DNA from 2 places in the Micromonospora sp. C41 genome. Region 1 is predicted to be linked to the other one. Evidence: riboswitches for the same ligand, from Rfam matches in the RefSeq annotation. Region 1 holds a riboswitch; the other holds the start of a gene.

The links. Region 1 has a riboswitch for S-adenosylmethionine ahead of thrC (threonine synthase). Riboswitches for the same ligand answer to the same signal wherever they lie in the genome.
Region 2: another riboswitch for S-adenosylmethionine. It lies ahead of KBX43_RS21975 (aminotransferase class V-fold PLP-dependent enzyme); the one in region 1 lies ahead of thrC (threonine synthase).

The regions. Positions count from the first base shown of each region.
Region 1 covers NZ_JAGPXP010000049.1:6,488-13,892, reverse strand. The annotation lists gene paaN (phenylacetic acid degradation protein PaaN) at 1-790, opposite strand, end outside; gene KBX43_RS29915 (GNAT family N-acetyltransferase) at 843-1,862, opposite strand; gene thrC (threonine synthase) at 2,162-3,451, opposite strand; SAM riboswitch class I at 3,464-3,596, opposite strand; gene KBX43_RS29905 (DMT family transporter) at 3,669-4,643, opposite strand; gene KBX43_RS29900 (helix-turn-helix transcriptional regulator) at 4,734-5,042, shown strand; gene KBX43_RS29895 (DUF4232 domain-containing protein) at 5,085-5,714, shown strand; gene KBX43_RS29890 (DoxX family protein) at 5,770-6,219, opposite strand; gene KBX43_RS29885 (ABC transporter permease) at 6,370-7,278, opposite strand; gene KBX43_RS29880 (alpha/beta fold hydrolase) at 7,278-7,405, opposite strand, start outside.
Region 2 covers NZ_JAGPXP010000021.1:104,985-112,389, reverse strand. The annotation lists gene KBX43_RS21975 (aminotransferase class V-fold PLP-dependent enzyme) at 257-1,519, opposite strand; SAM riboswitch class IV at 1,568-1,690, opposite strand; gene KBX43_RS21970 (PrsW family intramembrane metalloprotease) at 1,756-3,192, shown strand; gene KBX43_RS21965 (hypothetical protein) at 3,197-3,364, opposite strand; gene KBX43_RS21960 (co-chaperone GroES) at 3,458-3,805, opposite strand; gene KBX43_RS21955 (AI-2E family transporter) at 3,960-5,258, shown strand; gene KBX43_RS21950 (ATP-dependent DNA helicase) at 5,310-7,405, opposite strand, start outside.

The DNA.
Region 1 (7,405 bases):
GCACCAGGTTCGGGTCGAACCCGGCCTCGGCGAGCACCTCGCGGGCGTACTTCACGGTGATCGCCAGCGGCAGCACCGCGCGCGGGTGCGGCTTCACCACTACCGGGTTGCCGGTGGCCAGCGAGGCGAACAGACCGGGGTACGAGTTCCAGGTGGGGAACGTGTTGCAGCCGATGACCAGCGCGACCCCGCGCGGCACCACGTGGAACGTCTTGGTCATCCGGAGCGGGTCGCCCTTGCCCGCGGCCTTCTCCCAGCCGGCGGTCCCCGGGTGGCGGGTCATCTCGGCGTACGCGTAGGCGACCGCCTCCAGCGCCCGGTCCAGCGCGTGCGCGCCTCCGGCCTGGAACGCCATGACGAACGCCTGGCCGCTGGTGAACTGCACCGCGTTGGCCAGCTCGAAGACGTTCTTGTGCAGCCGGGCGAGGATCTCCAGGCAGACGCCCACCCGGGCCTGCGGGCCGGCGTCGCGCCAGGCGGGCAGCGCGGCGCTCGCGGCGGACACGAGCTGGTCGGCGCCCGCGTGCGGGTAGCGCACGTCCAGCGCCACGCCGAACGGGCTGACCTCGGTGGCGACCGTGCTGCCGTCACCGGCCTGGTCGAGCGGGAAGTCGCCACCCAGGTACGCCTCGAAGGCGGCCTTGCCGTCGGCGGCGGCGGTCTCGCCGTACACCCGGGGGCTGGGTGACTCGGGGTAGGCCGACCAGTACCCGCGCTCCGCGATCGCGGTCAGCGCCCGGTCGAGGGTCTCGCGGTGCCTGTCGTACAGGGGGTGCGGGGTCTCCGTCATGCCCGCCATCATGCAACAGAAAGGCACCAGATCAGTAGGGGCGTGTCACAACTCAGATCGTCAACTGCCAGTCGACGGAACCGGCGGCCGGGCGGAAGCCCAGTTGCTCGTTGATCGCGATCATGTGCCGGTTCGCGACCGCGTTCCAGGTGTCGACGGCCCGCAACGCCGGTTCGTGTGTCAGCGCGTACTCCAGGTTCCCGGCCTTGCAGAGCAGGCCGAGCCGGCGGCCGCGGTGGTCGGGGTCGACGAGGGTGATCTCCTGCCAGGCGTGGTCGGCGCTGCTCGCGTCCAGGCTGAGCTGGGTCCAGCCGACCAGGCGGCCGGTCGCCTCGTGCACCACGCCGGTGTTGTACCGGCGTACGCCCCGGGCATCGAGCGCCCGCTCCGCGTCGCGTACCCGCGCCGCGTCCATCCGCTCCGGCTTCCAGTCCAGCTCACCCATCGGCGCGTCGAGCAGCAGCCGGCCCTGGAGGTAGGCGACGTCCGCGACGTACTCCTCGGGGGTGTGATCGCGCCACCGCACCGGCCGGTATCCGGTGGCCGCGGTGCGGGCCTGGGCCAGCAGCGCGGCGAGCCGGTCACGGTCGAGCCCGGTCACATCGAGGCGGCGGCGGACGTCGGCCAGCGCCGGCTTGGCGCCCAGGGCGGCGGCGAACGCAGCGCCGGGGAAGACCCGGTCCTCCTCGCCGGGCAGCGCGGCGGTGGTCGAGCCGACCAGGCGTTTGCCGCCGTGCTCGCGGAGCAGCCGCACGCCGTGCTCGTGCAGCACGCGGCCGATGCCGCGCCTCCGGTACGCCGGGTCGACTGTCAGTTCGACTGTCGCGTTCTCGGTGTTCTCGATCGTGTGCAGGTGCAACCGGAGCCAGCCCACCGGCAGGCCGTCCAGGCGGGCGACGAGCCAGCGTCCCTCGATGCCGGGCATCGGGTGCGACAGCAGCGCCTCGAAGCGGCGGCGGCAGATCGGCGGGAGGTCCGGCTCGTCGACGGCCTGGGCGGCGCAGGCGATCCGGTACGCCGCGTCGAGCGTCTGCCGGTCGGCGGGATCAAGCGGCGTCACGGTCAGCGTCATGTCACCCAGGGTGCGCCGGACACAGCGAAGAGGCCAGCGGTTTTCCGCTGGCCTCTTCGGACGTTGGTCGGGAGGGACGTCCGCACAACGCCTCCGGCGTTGGGTCGCAAGAACTTGAAAAGTCTCCGGCGGATGCCCTCCCGCACGAAGCATCTTGCGCCGTCCGGTTCCTGCCGTCAAGTCCTTGAGGGTGGTTTTCTGGCACTCACCGCACATCACCGGTTACCCACCGGTCTCACCCGATCCCCCACCCGGGCGAGCCCCACCTCCCCCACCCGGCCGAGGCGCCGGGCTCCGGGTCAGGACAGCAGGCCGGCGTCCCGGGCGGCGCGCAGGGACGGCTTGATGCGGTGGGTGGGGCCCACCTGGGCGGCCACCGCGTCGAGCGTCTTCAGGCCCTCGCCGGTGTTGAACACGACCGTCTCGGCGGACGGGTCGAGCCGGCCCGACTCGACCAGCTTGCGCAACACCGCGACCGTCACGCCGCCCGCCGTCTCGGCGAACACCCCGGTGGTACGGGCGAGCAGCCGGATGCCGGCGCGGATCTCGTCGTCGTCGGCGTAGTCCATCCAGCCGCCGGTACGGCGCACCGCCTCCAGCGCGTACAGCCCGGCGGCGGGGTCGCCGATGTTCAGCGACTTGGCGATGCCGGTCGGCTTGACCGGCGTGATCGTGTCGGTGTCGCCGTGCAGCGCGGTGGCGATCGGGTTGCAGCCGGCCGACTGCGCGCCGAACACCTTCCAGCCACCGGCCGGCGCCTCGACCAGGCCGATCTCGACCAGCTCGGCGAACGCCTTGTCGATCTTGGTGAGCAGCTCGCCACTGGCCATCGGGATGACCACCTGGGCCGGGATCCGCCAGCCGAGCTGCTCGGCCACCTCGTAGCCGAGCGTCTTGGAGCCCTCGGCGTAGTAGGGCCGCACGTTCACGTTGACGAACGCGGTGTCCTCGAACTCGTCGGTCTCCACCAGTTCGCCGCAGAGCCGGTTCACGTCGTCGTACGAGCCGTCGATGGCGACCAGGTCACCGCCGTAGACAGCGGTGGTGACGACCTTGCCCTGCTCCAGGTCGCCGGGGATGAAGACGACAGACGGCACGCCGGCCCGGGCCGCGTGTGCGGCGACGGAGTTGGCGAGGTTGCCGGTGGAGGCGCAGGCATAGCGGGTGAAGCCGAGCTGCCGGGCCGCGGTCAGCGCCACCGAGACGACCCGGTCCTTGAACGAGTGGGTGGGGTTCGCGCTGTCGTCCTTGACCCACAGCGGCGCGGTGAGTCCCAGCTCGGCGGCGAGGTTCGGGGCGGCGACCAGCGGGGTCAGCCCCGGGTCGAGCGTGACCCGGGTGTCCGGGTCCTGACCGGCCGGCAGCAGCGCCGCGTACCGCCAGATGTTCGCCGGACCGGCCTCGATCTGCTCCCGGGTGACGGTGGCGAGCGCGGCGGTGTCGTAGTCGACCTCCAGCGGCCCGAAGCACTCGTAACAGGCGTGCTGGGCGGCCAGCGGGTAGCGCGCCGAACAGGCGCGGCAGACCAGGGCGCGGGCCGGGCTGAGGGTGGTGTCGATGCCGGTGGCGGCGGGAAGCGTCGACGTCATGTCGAGGATTTCCTCTCATCTTTCCCCGCATCGCCGGGTGCGGCGGGGACGGAATTGGCACCTGCCCGCTGCCGCTCGTCGTCGAGCGTGCGGGTGGTTGCCGGGGCGTCGTCGGGCCGTATCCCTCAGCCCCTCTGGATGAGGTATTCAGTTGTGCCGCCGAGTCTATGCGCTGCTCACGGCCGCGCCACCCCGGGATCCCACGCTGTGGGCCGGCTCAGCGTCCGACCACCGCGGCCGGCTCCACCACGGCGGGCCGGTCCACCACCGCGAGCGGCTCCGGCGCCGTCGTGGTCACGGCTGCCGGGCGGGTACGGGTGACCAGGTTCGCGGCCACCAGGGCGGCGATGGTCAGCCCGGCACCCACCAGCTCGATCGCGACCGGCCGGTACCCGCGCAGGATCTGCACCGCGAACGTGACCACCGGCACCAGGTTCATGAACAGCGCGGCGTCGGCCGGGCCGAGTCGCCGTACACCGGTGTTCCAGGCCAGCACCGCGAGGACGGCGGCGATCAGCACCGCGTACGCCAGTTGGGGGGCGACCGCGACGAGGTCGGCGGCGGCCGGCGCGTGCTGGAGCCCGGTGAGGTCGGCGACGGCGCTGGCGGCGAGCATGGCGAGCATGCCCGTGACGGCGGTCAGCGTGGTGTAGCGCAGCGCCGACCATTCGGGGAACCGGCTCGCGCCGTGCGTGTAGAAGGCCCAGCCGATCACCGCGCCCAGCATGAGCAGCCCGCCGACGCCGAACTGTCCGAGCCCGTCCAGCCGGCCGCGGGTGATCACCAGGCCGACGCCGACCAGGGCCACCAGTGCCAGTCCGAGCAGCGCCGGGCGGGGGCGTACGCCGTCGCGCGCCCAGCGGACCAGCTGGGTGATCAGCGGCACGGTGGCGCCGAACAGCGCGATCTGCTGCGGGGTGGCGTGGCCGAGGGCGAGGTTCGTCAGCGTGTTGAAGCCGGCGAAGCCGAGTGCGCCGAGCAGCCACACCTCGGCCGCGCGCCCGCGCGTGGCGAGTGCGGCCAGCCCTTCGCGGGCCAGCAGCAGGGCGACCAGCACGGCGGTGGCGAGGACGTACCGGGCGGTGGTCAGGTTGAGGGCGTCCACCCGGGTCAGCGCGCTCGCCAGCACGGGGAACATGACGCCCCAGCTGAGCACTGCGAAGATCGGGAAGGCGGCGGAACGGAAGCGCATCCCAGCTCCTATGTTCGAGTATCGTCGAACCAAACGCCACGACTCTAGGAGCTTGTTCGACGATTGTCGAACATGGGTTATCGTAGTCACATGGAGCTGCACGAACCCGAGCTGCGCGAGGTCCCGGTCACCGCCGTGCTGGCGGCGCTGGCCGACGACGTGCGGCTGCAGATCGTGCGCGCGCTCGCGCCGGGCGGGGAGCACGCCTGCGGCTCGTTCGAGTTCGGCGTCTCCAAGGCCACCCGCAGCCACCACCTGAAGGTGCTGCGCGAGGCGGGCCTGACCCGCACCCGCATCGCGGGCACCACCCGGTACGTGCGGCTGCGCCGCGACGAGCTGGACCGCCTCTACCCGGGCCTGCTCGACGCCGTCCTCACCGCGCCCGCCCGGCCGCAATGATCAGCCTCCCCGCCACTCCCGGCGGGATGACATGATCGCCTGATGCGGAAGGCGACTGCCCGGATCGGGCTCCTCGCCGGCGCGGCACTGCTCGCCGGCTGCACCCCGGCACCGGCCCCGGTCGACGGGCCGCCGTCGGCGCCACCCCGGCCCGGCGCCGAGCCCGCCGCCACGTGCTCCCCGGAGGGCATCCGGATCACCGGGCTCGGGGTGAGCGCGGCGATGGGGCTGCGGGCGATGGGCCTGGACCTGGTCAACTGCGGCGACCGCCCGTACGAGCTGCGTGGCTATCCGGCGGTCGCGCTCCGGGACGCCGACGGGGACGCGATAACGGTACGGATCATCCCGGGCGCCGCGCCGATCACCGCCGGCTTCGACCACCCGCCCACGCGGATCGTGCTGGCGCCGGGCGAACGGGCCGGCGCGGCGCTGATCTGGCGCAACCTCGTCACCGACCCGACCGTGGTGGCCACCGCGGGCGCCGAACTCGACGTCGCCCCGTCGACCGGCCGGCCGGCGTACCCGGTCGAGCTGGACGGGCCGATCGACCTCGGGAACACCGGCCGGCTCGGCGTCAGCGCCTGGAAGCGCCGCGACGCCGACCCGGCGACGCAGGCGCCCCCGCGCTCCGATCCACCGGCCCCCTCGACCTCGCCGGTCAACCCGCTCTGACTCAGATCGCGGTACGGAAGCGCCCTCCCGTACCGCGATCTCGCCGGACGGCGGCTCAGGCCGGGACCGACGCGGGCGACGCGGTGGCGGGCTCGGCCGGGGCGGCGCGGCGGCGGGCGAGCAGCGCGTCCAGCGCCCAGTTGCCCGGGCCGAGCACGGCGACCAGCAGGAACGACCAGCAGAAGAGCGCCGCCAGTTCGCCGCCGTTCTGCAGCGGCATCAGGTTCTCCGGCTGGTGCACAGTGAAGTACGCGTACGCCATCGAACCGGAGGCGAGCAGCGCGGCCGGACGGGTGAGCAGGCCGACGAGCACCAGCACGCCGCAGACGAGCTGGATCAGCGCCGCCCACCAACCGGGCCAGGTGGCGAACGGGACGGCCTCGCCGGAGCCTCGGTTACCGCCGAGGACGCCGAATATCGACGCCGCGCCGTGGCATAGGAACAGCAGCCCCACAACAGCGCGGAACAGGGACAGGACAGGGCCGCTGAGCTGGGTCGGAATCATGTGTGACCTCCTGGGGCGGGTGTTTGACCGCTCCAGGATGGCGATTGCACGTATCGATGTTAATCAATTTCTTTGCAGGCGGGACAATTGCATGGGAACGCTCCCATGATATGGGCGGACGCGCCAATGCGGGTACCCCCGACAGTCACCTCAGCTGGTGACGTCCTTGCGGGTGAAACGCCAGAAGGCCAGGCTCCAGAACAACGTGGCGTAGACGATTGCCGAGAACGCGCCCTTGACCACGTCGTCGGTCTGCATCGGCGTGGACAGCAACCCCAGCCAGGCGCTGCTGTAGTGGGTGGGCAGCAGGTTCCGCAGCCCGCCCAGCGCGGTGATCTGATCCAGGATGCTGGACAGGATCCAGAGCAGCACCGCGCCACCGACCGCGCCGAGCGCGGCATCGGTGGTCACCGACAGCAGGAACGCCAGCCCGGCCACCACCAGCAGCACCACCGCCAGGTACCCGAGCACCCCGAGCAGCCGCAGCAAGCCGTCGGCCGGGGCCAGCTCGGCCGAGACCTGGCTGCTCAACGGCTTCCAGCCGTACCGCAGCGTGCCGACCAGCAGCGCGGTGCCCGCGAGCAACAGCAGCGCCAGCCCGGAGTACGCGAGCGCGACGACCAGCTTCACCGCGAGCAGCCGGGCCCGGGGCACCGGCACCGCCAGCAGGTAGCGCAGGCTGCCCCAGCTCGCCTCGCTGGCCACCGTGTCGCCGCAGAACAACGCCACCACCACGACCAGCAGGAACGACGCGGAGACCAGGATCGAGAACAGGGTGAAGTTGAGCCCGCCCGAGGTGGCCAGGTCGGCCAGGCTGGAGAACTCGCCCCGCCCGCCGCGGTCGTCGTCCCCGGAGTCGAACTGGAACGCCACCAGGATGATCAGCGGCAGCAGCACCATGAACCCCAGCGCGAGCTGGGTACGCCGGCGCGACGCCTGCCGCCGGAACTCCGCGGCGAACGGAAGCGTGGCCGAGGGCCGGTAACCGGCCGCCGCACCGCCCGCGCCGGGCCCGGACGTGCCGCCACCAGGCGACGATGCCACAGACGAACCCGCCATCACCGGTCCCCGCTTCCCCGAGAGTTCTCGCCGACCAGGGCGAGGAACGCGTCCTCCAGGCGGCGCCGGGGCACCACCCGGTCCACTCCGATACCGGCCCGGACCAGCTCGGCCACCACCTCGCTGC
Region 2 (7,405 bases), on a different contig from region 1:
GTGTCCCTCCCGGAGATCAACTCGGACCCAAACTCCTTGATCACCTCCATGGGGGCCGGCTGATCATGAAGTTGGCTGGTGGGGAAGCGCTTTCTGTGACCGCTAACTTCATGATCGCCCCGATGGGGGCCCCGGGGGGCGAGATCTTGGTACGGGGACGCCCCCACCGGGGCGTCCCCGTACCAAGATCTCTGGCTGTCGTGGGTGCGGACGGGCCGGTTGCTCTTGGGCGGGAGGGGGAGGGGGAGGGGTTGGGTTAGGGGAGGTGGGACAGGGCGGTCAGGAGGGCGTCGACCTGGGGCTCGGTGGTGCCCAGGCCCAGGCTGGCGCGCAGGGCGGTCGGGGGCAGGTCGGTGCGGCCGGTACGGGCGGCGGCCTCGGCCAGCAGGCGACGGGTCAGCGGGTGGGCGCAGAACAGGCCGTCCCGTACCCCGATCCGGTGTCGGCTCGCCAGGTGCGCGGCCACGTCGGCGGAGTCCCGCCCGGCGACCACGAAGCTGACGATCCCCACCCGGGGCGCGTCCGGGCCGAACATGCGCAGCTCGACCACGTCGGGCAGCGTGGCGAGGCCGCGGCGCAGCCGGGTCAGCAGCGCCTGTTCCCGTACGTGCAGCGCCTGCCGGTCGGCCTCGCCGAGCGCGGCGCAGACCGCCGCCAGCGCCACCGCGCCGAGCAGGTTCGGGGTGCCGGCCTCGTGCCGTGCCGGGCCGGTGGTCCAGCGCACCTCGTGCGTGGCCGCGCCGACGTGGCTGGTGGCGCCGCCACCGGCCAGGTACGGCGGGGCCGCGTCCAGCCAGTCCGCCCGCCCGGCGAGCACGCCCGCGCCGAACGGGGCGTACAGCTTGTGGCCGGACAGCGCCACGTAGTCCACGTCCAGCGCGGCCAGGTCGACCGGGGCGTGCGGGGCGAGCTGCGCGGCGTCGACCAGGATGCGGGCGCCGTGCCGGTGCGCGACCCGGGCCAGCTCGGCGATCGGCCACACCTCGCCGGTGACGTTGCCGGCGCCGGCGACCGCGACCAGGACCGGCAGGCCGGGCCGGGCGTCGCGGGCCAGCTCGCCGAGCGCCGCCGCGAGGGACCGGACCGCGCCGGCCGGGCTGTCCGGCACCGGCAGCCGTACCGAGCCGCGCGGCCAGGGCAGCAGGTTGGCGTGGTGCTCGCCGCCGAACGTGATCACGGTGGTGCCCGCGGGCAGCGCCCGGGCCAGCAGGTTCAGCGCGTCTGTGGTGTTCCGCGTGAAGATCACGTGGTCGTCGGGGCGGGCGCCGAGGAAGTCGCCGACGGTCTGCCGGGCCTGCTCGTAGGCGAGCGTGCAGCGCCGGGACAGCGCGCCCGCGCCGCGATGCACGCTCGCGTACCAGGGAAGGAGCCCGGCCACCGCGTCGGCCGCGGCCCGCGCGCACGGCGCGCTGGCGGCGTGGTCCAGGTTGATCTCCCCCGGTACGCCGAGCACGCCGAGCGGGTCGGGCCGGACCGGCGCGGGCAGCACTAGGGACGGGGGTACGAGAGTGAGGGTCATGGCGGAGCCTCCCGGGTCACAGGTGGACCCCGGGTGGTGCCGGGACGGGGTCCGCGCTTGCCCAGCACGCGGAGCGGCGCTGGGCCCGGTCATCACCCGGGGCACCCCACCGCGAACCTCGACGAGGGTTGCCGGCCAGCAAGCCGGGGCTTGACGCTGGCGCTCGTGACCTGTTCGGGAGCATAGCCGTAGCGTTCGGCCCGGACCAGTGGGTCGCGGGTGACTACGCTGACCGCATGGCCGACACCCCGCCCGGCGGAGCCCTGCCGCCGCCGCCCGCGCCCGCCGCCCCGTCGCCGGGGGCGCCGACGCCCCGGATGCCGCTGCGCCGGCTCGGCTGGCGGCGCTTCCTCGCGCTGGCCGGTGTGGTGCTGCTGATCGCGGCCGGCGCGCTGTTCATGGTCTTCACGCTGGGCGAGAGCCTCGGCGCCGAGGCGCTGCTGGTGGGCCTGGTCGCGGCGATCCTGCCGGTGCCGGTGCTGGTCTCCTGCTTCCTGTGGCTCGACCGCTACGAGCCGGAGCCGCTGAAATACCTGATCTTCTGCTTCGCGTGGGGCGCCTTCGTCTCCACCGCGATCTCGCTGCTGGTCAACGAGACCGGCGCGCGGCTGTTCGACGACCTGGGGCTGCCCGCCGCGCTGACAGCGGTGCTCGTCGCCCCGTTCATCGAGGAGCTGACCAAGGCGGCGGGCCCGCTCCTGGTGCTGATCTTCCGGCGCCGGGAGTTCTCCGGGATCACCGACGGCCTGGTCTACTGCGGGCTCTCCGCGGTCGGCTTCGCCATGGTCGAGAACATCCTCTACCTGGGCGGGTACGGCTACCGCACCGGCGTGGAGCAGTACGGCCCGGCCACCGGCGCGCAGCAGGTGATCGCGATCTTCATCGTCCGGATCCTGCTGTTCGGCTTCGCCCACCCGCTGTTCACCTCGATGACCGGCGTCGGGCTGGGCGTCGCGGCGCGTACCGCCGACCGGCGGGTACGGGTGCTCGCCCCGCTGGCCGGCCTGCTGCTGGCGATGATCCTGCACGGCACCTGGAACCTGCTGCCCTCGCTGGCCCAGGCCACCGGGCAGACGGTGATCGTGCTCTACGGGTACATCGGCGTGATGGTGCCGATCTTCTTCGCCATGGTGGGGCTGGCGATCTGGCTGCGCGCCTGGGAGGGCCGGCTCACCGAGCGCACGCTGCCGGACTACGTGCGGGCGGGCTGGCTCACCCCGCCCGAGGTGGCCGCGCTGGGCAGCCTGGGCCGCCGGCACGCGGCGCGTACGTGGGCCCGGCGGGTCGCCGGTGACGGCGGGGTGAAGGCGATGCGCGGCTACCAGTTCGCCGCGACCCGGCTCGCGCTGCTGCGCGACGGCATGCGCCGGGGACTGGACCGCAAACCCGCCGAGCGGGAACGGACAGCGCGGGAGGAACGGGAACTGCTGGAGGCGATCTCCGCGTACCGGTCGTTCTTCGTCGGCCGGGACCCGCAGGCGCCGGTCGGGGTCTGGGACGGTCAGCGCTACCACCTGCGGTTCCCGGACGGTTCGCAGCGCCCGGTGGAGGCGCCCGACGACCCGGTGGTGCCGATCCCGGTGGTGCTCGCCGCGCCGCCCGCGTACCCGCCGCCCGGCTACGGCCCGGGCGGCTGGCACGGCCCGGGCGCGCCCTGGCGTCCCGGGCGCTGACGGGTCAGCTCATCAGGCCGGTCAGGAAGTCGCCGAGCCCCTGGGCGATGGCCATGAGCGCGGCCCCGATCCCCCTGAACACCTGCGCGGCCCCGTCCGGACGGAACGCCATGAAGTAGATCAGGAACGCGAGGAATCCCCAGGCGAGGATCTTCTTGATCACTACCGGCATGGTGTCCCTCCCCAGGGCGCTCAGGTGCCTGGGCTTCCCGCCGGGAAGCGCCGCAAACGGCGCCGATGCCGGGTCGGAGGGTGGAGAGCCGGATCAGAGGTAGAGACCGGTGGAGCCGGCGGCGGTGCTCTCCACCCGCTCGGCCGCCACGGCGTGCACGTCCCGCTCGCGCAGGAGCACGTACGCCCGCCCGTGCAACTCGACCTCGGAGCGGTCGTCCGGGTCGAAGAGCACCCGGTCGCCGGCCACGATCGAGCGGACGTTCGGCCCGACGCCGACGGCTGTCGCCCAGGCCAGCCGCTTGCCCACGGCGGCGGTCGCGGGGATCACGATGCCGGCGGTGGAGCGGCGCTCGCCCTCGGCGCCCTCGGTGCGTACCAGCACGCGGTCGTGCAGCAGGCGGATCGGCAGCCCGGCGTCGAGACTCTGGTCGGCGGTCACGCGAAGACGCTACCGCGTGCCCGGCTGTCGATTCCGCCGTGGTTCGCAGGAGCGCCGGGCGGGCAATGTGTGGCCGAGCCGCCCTAGGGTGGGGCGAGCAGACGTATCCTGTGCCCCCTGCGACGTGGTGGGGCCGACTTTGCCGGAGGTGCGCTTGAGCCGCTTCGAGCGGATGCGCGGACGGCTCCGCCGCGCGTACGAGTCGGGCCGGGAGGCCGCCCGGACCCGCCGGGCCGACCCGGAAGCGGCGCCGGGGGAGGCAGGAGTGGCCTCGCCCGCGTCACCGGGACCGTCGGCGTCGCCGGAGGCGACTGTGGTGGGCGTCGAGCCGCCGGCCGCGATGCACTCCTCGACTGTGAGCCGGGACGACACCGAGGTGCCGCACGCGCTGCGGATCACCGCCGCTTGGTGCTGGCGGCTGATCGTGATCGGCATCGTGACCTGGGCGCTCATCAAGATCATCGGCACGATCAGCATCGTGATCATCCCGCTGACTGTCGCGCTGCTGCTCTCCGCGCTGCTCGCCCCGGCGGTCGGCTGGCTGCTCCGGGCCCGCCTGCCCCGCTCCCTGGCCACCGGTGTGGTGCTCGTCGGCGGCCTGGCCGCCGTGGTCGGCACGCTGACGCTGGTGGTCAACGAGTTCATCAAGGGCGTACCGGAGCTGAGCGAGAAGTCCTCGCAGGGCATCCGGCAGATCCAGGACTGGTTCAAGACTGGCCCGCTGCACCTGTCCGACAGCCAGCTCGACCGCTACATCAACGAGGCGCAGAACTGGATCAACGGCAACACCGAGCGGTTCACCAGCGGCGCGCTCAGCACCGCCGCCACGCTGGCCGAGGTGCTCACCGGCACCGTGCTCGTGCTGTTCGCCACGTTCTTCTTCCTGCGCGACGGCAACTCCATCTGGCGGTTCCTGGTCCGGCTGCTGCCGGTCGCGGCCCGCTGGAAGGTCGACGACGCCGGTCGCGCGTCCTGGGCGACGCTCGGCGCGTACGTGCGGGCCACCGTGCTGGTCGCCTTCATCGACGCGGTCGGCATCGGCATCTTCCTGGTGCTGTTCGACATCCCGTTCGCGTTCCCGCTGGCCGCGCTGGTTTTCCTGGGCGCGTTCATCCCGATCGTCGGCGCGTTCCTGTCCGGCGTGGTCGCAGTGCTGGTCGCGCTCGTCGACAGCGGCCCGGTGACCGCGTTGATCATCCTCGGCGTGGTGGTCGGGGTGCAGCAGGTAGAGGGCCACGTGCTCCAGCCGCTGATCATGGGCCGGGCGGTGGCCATCCACCCGCTCGCCGTGATCATCGGCATCGCCGCGGGCGTGGTGCTGGCCGGCATCGCCGGCGCGCTGGTCGCGGTGCCGCTGATCGCCGTGCTCAACACCGCGGTCCGGCGGCTCGCCGCGCGTACCGTGCCGGACACCCCACCGGACGCGGTGGTGGTCGCCTCCCAGGCGCCCTGACCCGCACGATCCCCTGACGCCCGTGTCGCCCCGCCCGGGGAGGCGCGGGCGTCAGCTCTTGGCGAGCCGTTCCAGCGCGCCCCGGGCCACCTCGGGCCGGGTGGTGTACCAGAACGGCGGCAGCGAACGGCGCAGGAACGGGCCGTACCCGCGCGCCGTCTCCAGCCGCGAGTCGAGCACCGCCACCACGCCCCGGTCGCCGGTGGCCCGGATCAGCCGGCCGACGCCCTGGGCCAGCCGGACCGCCGCGATCGGCACGCTCACCGCCGCGAAACCCGAGCCGCCACCGGCGTCCACCGCCGCGGCGCGCGCCGCGGCGAGCGGCTCGTCCGGCCGGGGGAACGGCAACCTGTCGATCACCACGAGCTGGCAGGCGTCGCCCGGCACGTCCACCCCCTGCCAGAGCGACATCACCCCGAACAGGCAGCTCTCCCGCACCTCGCGGAACCGGCGCACCAGCAGCGGCAGCGCCTCCTCGCCCTGCAGCAGCACGGGCAGGTCGGTCCGCGCGCGGACCAGCTCCGCCGCCTGCTGCGCGGCCCGTCGCGACGAGAAGAGCCCGAGGGTACGACCACCGAGCGCCCCGACCAGCGCCAGCAGCTCCTCACCGGCCGGCCCGGGCAGCCCGGAGATGCTGGGGCGGGGCAGGTGCGCGGCCACGTACAGGATGCCCTGCCGGGCGTAGTCGAACGGTGAGCCGACGTCCAGCGAACTCCAGCCCGGCCCCTCGGTGGCCGGCACGGTGCCGATCGACGCCCGGCTGCCCTCGGCGGCGGCCACCGGCGGCGTGACCGGGGTGCGGCCCGCGGCGGCAGCGGTGGCGATCGCGGCGGCGGCCGGGGACGGCGGGGCGGGCGGCGGCGCGTCCAGCCCCAGCGCCCGGGCCACCGTGTCGAAGCGGCCGCCCAGCGCCAGCGTCGCCGAGGTGGCGACGACCGTGCGCTCGTCGTACAGGTGGGTGGCGAGCGTGCCCGCGACCGACAGCGGCGCGACCACGAGTGCTCGGCGGCTGCCGTTGTCCGGCTTCTCGACCCAGGCGACGTCGTGGTCGGCCTCCTCCAGCAGCCGCTGCGCGGTGGTGGACAGTTCGTCCAGCACCGCCTTGGCCTGCTGCTTGCGTACCGGGTCGGGGTCGTCGGACTTCACGTCGCCGATCGCCTCCAGCGCGGCCCGGGTCGCCGAGTCCAGCAGCGTGCACGCCTCGCGCAGCGCGGACGGCAGACCGGCGGTGAGCCGCCCGGCCGGCGCCTCGGCCAGCCCCACGGCGAGCGCGTCACCGGCCTCGGTGAGCCGCTCGGCCAGGTCCGGGCGCAGCAGCGGCCGGGCCCGGCGGGTGGACCTGTCGATCAGCTCCGGCACCAGCTCGGCCTGGGCCGCCGAGGAGACCCGGTCGGCCAGCTCGTGCGCCTCGTCCACCACCAGCAGCTTGTGCGGCGGCACGATGTGCCGACCGGCGAGCATGTCGACGGCGAGCAGGCTGTGGTTCGTCACCACGATGTCCGCCTCGCGGGCGCGCGCCCGGGACGCCTCCGCGAAGCACTCCTGACCGAACGGGCAGCGGCTCGCGCCCACGCACTCGCGCGCCGGCATGGAGACGGTGCGCCACACCTGGTCGTCCACGCCCGGATCCAGCTCGTCCCGGTCGCCGGTGGCGGTCTCCTCGGCCCAGTCACGCAGCCGCTGCACCTGCTTGCCCAGGCGGCCCGCCTCGCCGAGCCACTTGGTGCCGCCGTTGCCGGGGCGCGGCGCGTCGAAGAGCGCGTCGTCCGGCTCGTCCTCGACCGAGCTGTCCAACCTCGCCAGGCACAGATAGTGGTGGCGACCCTTCAGCACGGCGAACGTGGGGCGCCGGCCCAGCACCGGCTCGACCGCGTCGGCCAGCCGGGGCAGGTCGTGCTCGACCAGCTGGGACTGCAACGCCAGCGTGGCGGTGGAGACCACCACCGGCCCGTCCACCGTCAGCGCCGGCGCGAGGTAGGCCAGGGACTTGCCGGTGCCGGTGCCAGCCTGCACCAACAGGTGCTCGCCGGAGGCGATGCTGCGCTCGATCGCCTCGGCCATCTGCTGCTGACCGGGCCGGGCCGCGCCGCCGGGAACCGCGCCCACCGCGGCGGTCAGCAGCTCCCCGGCGCCGGCGCGACCACTGC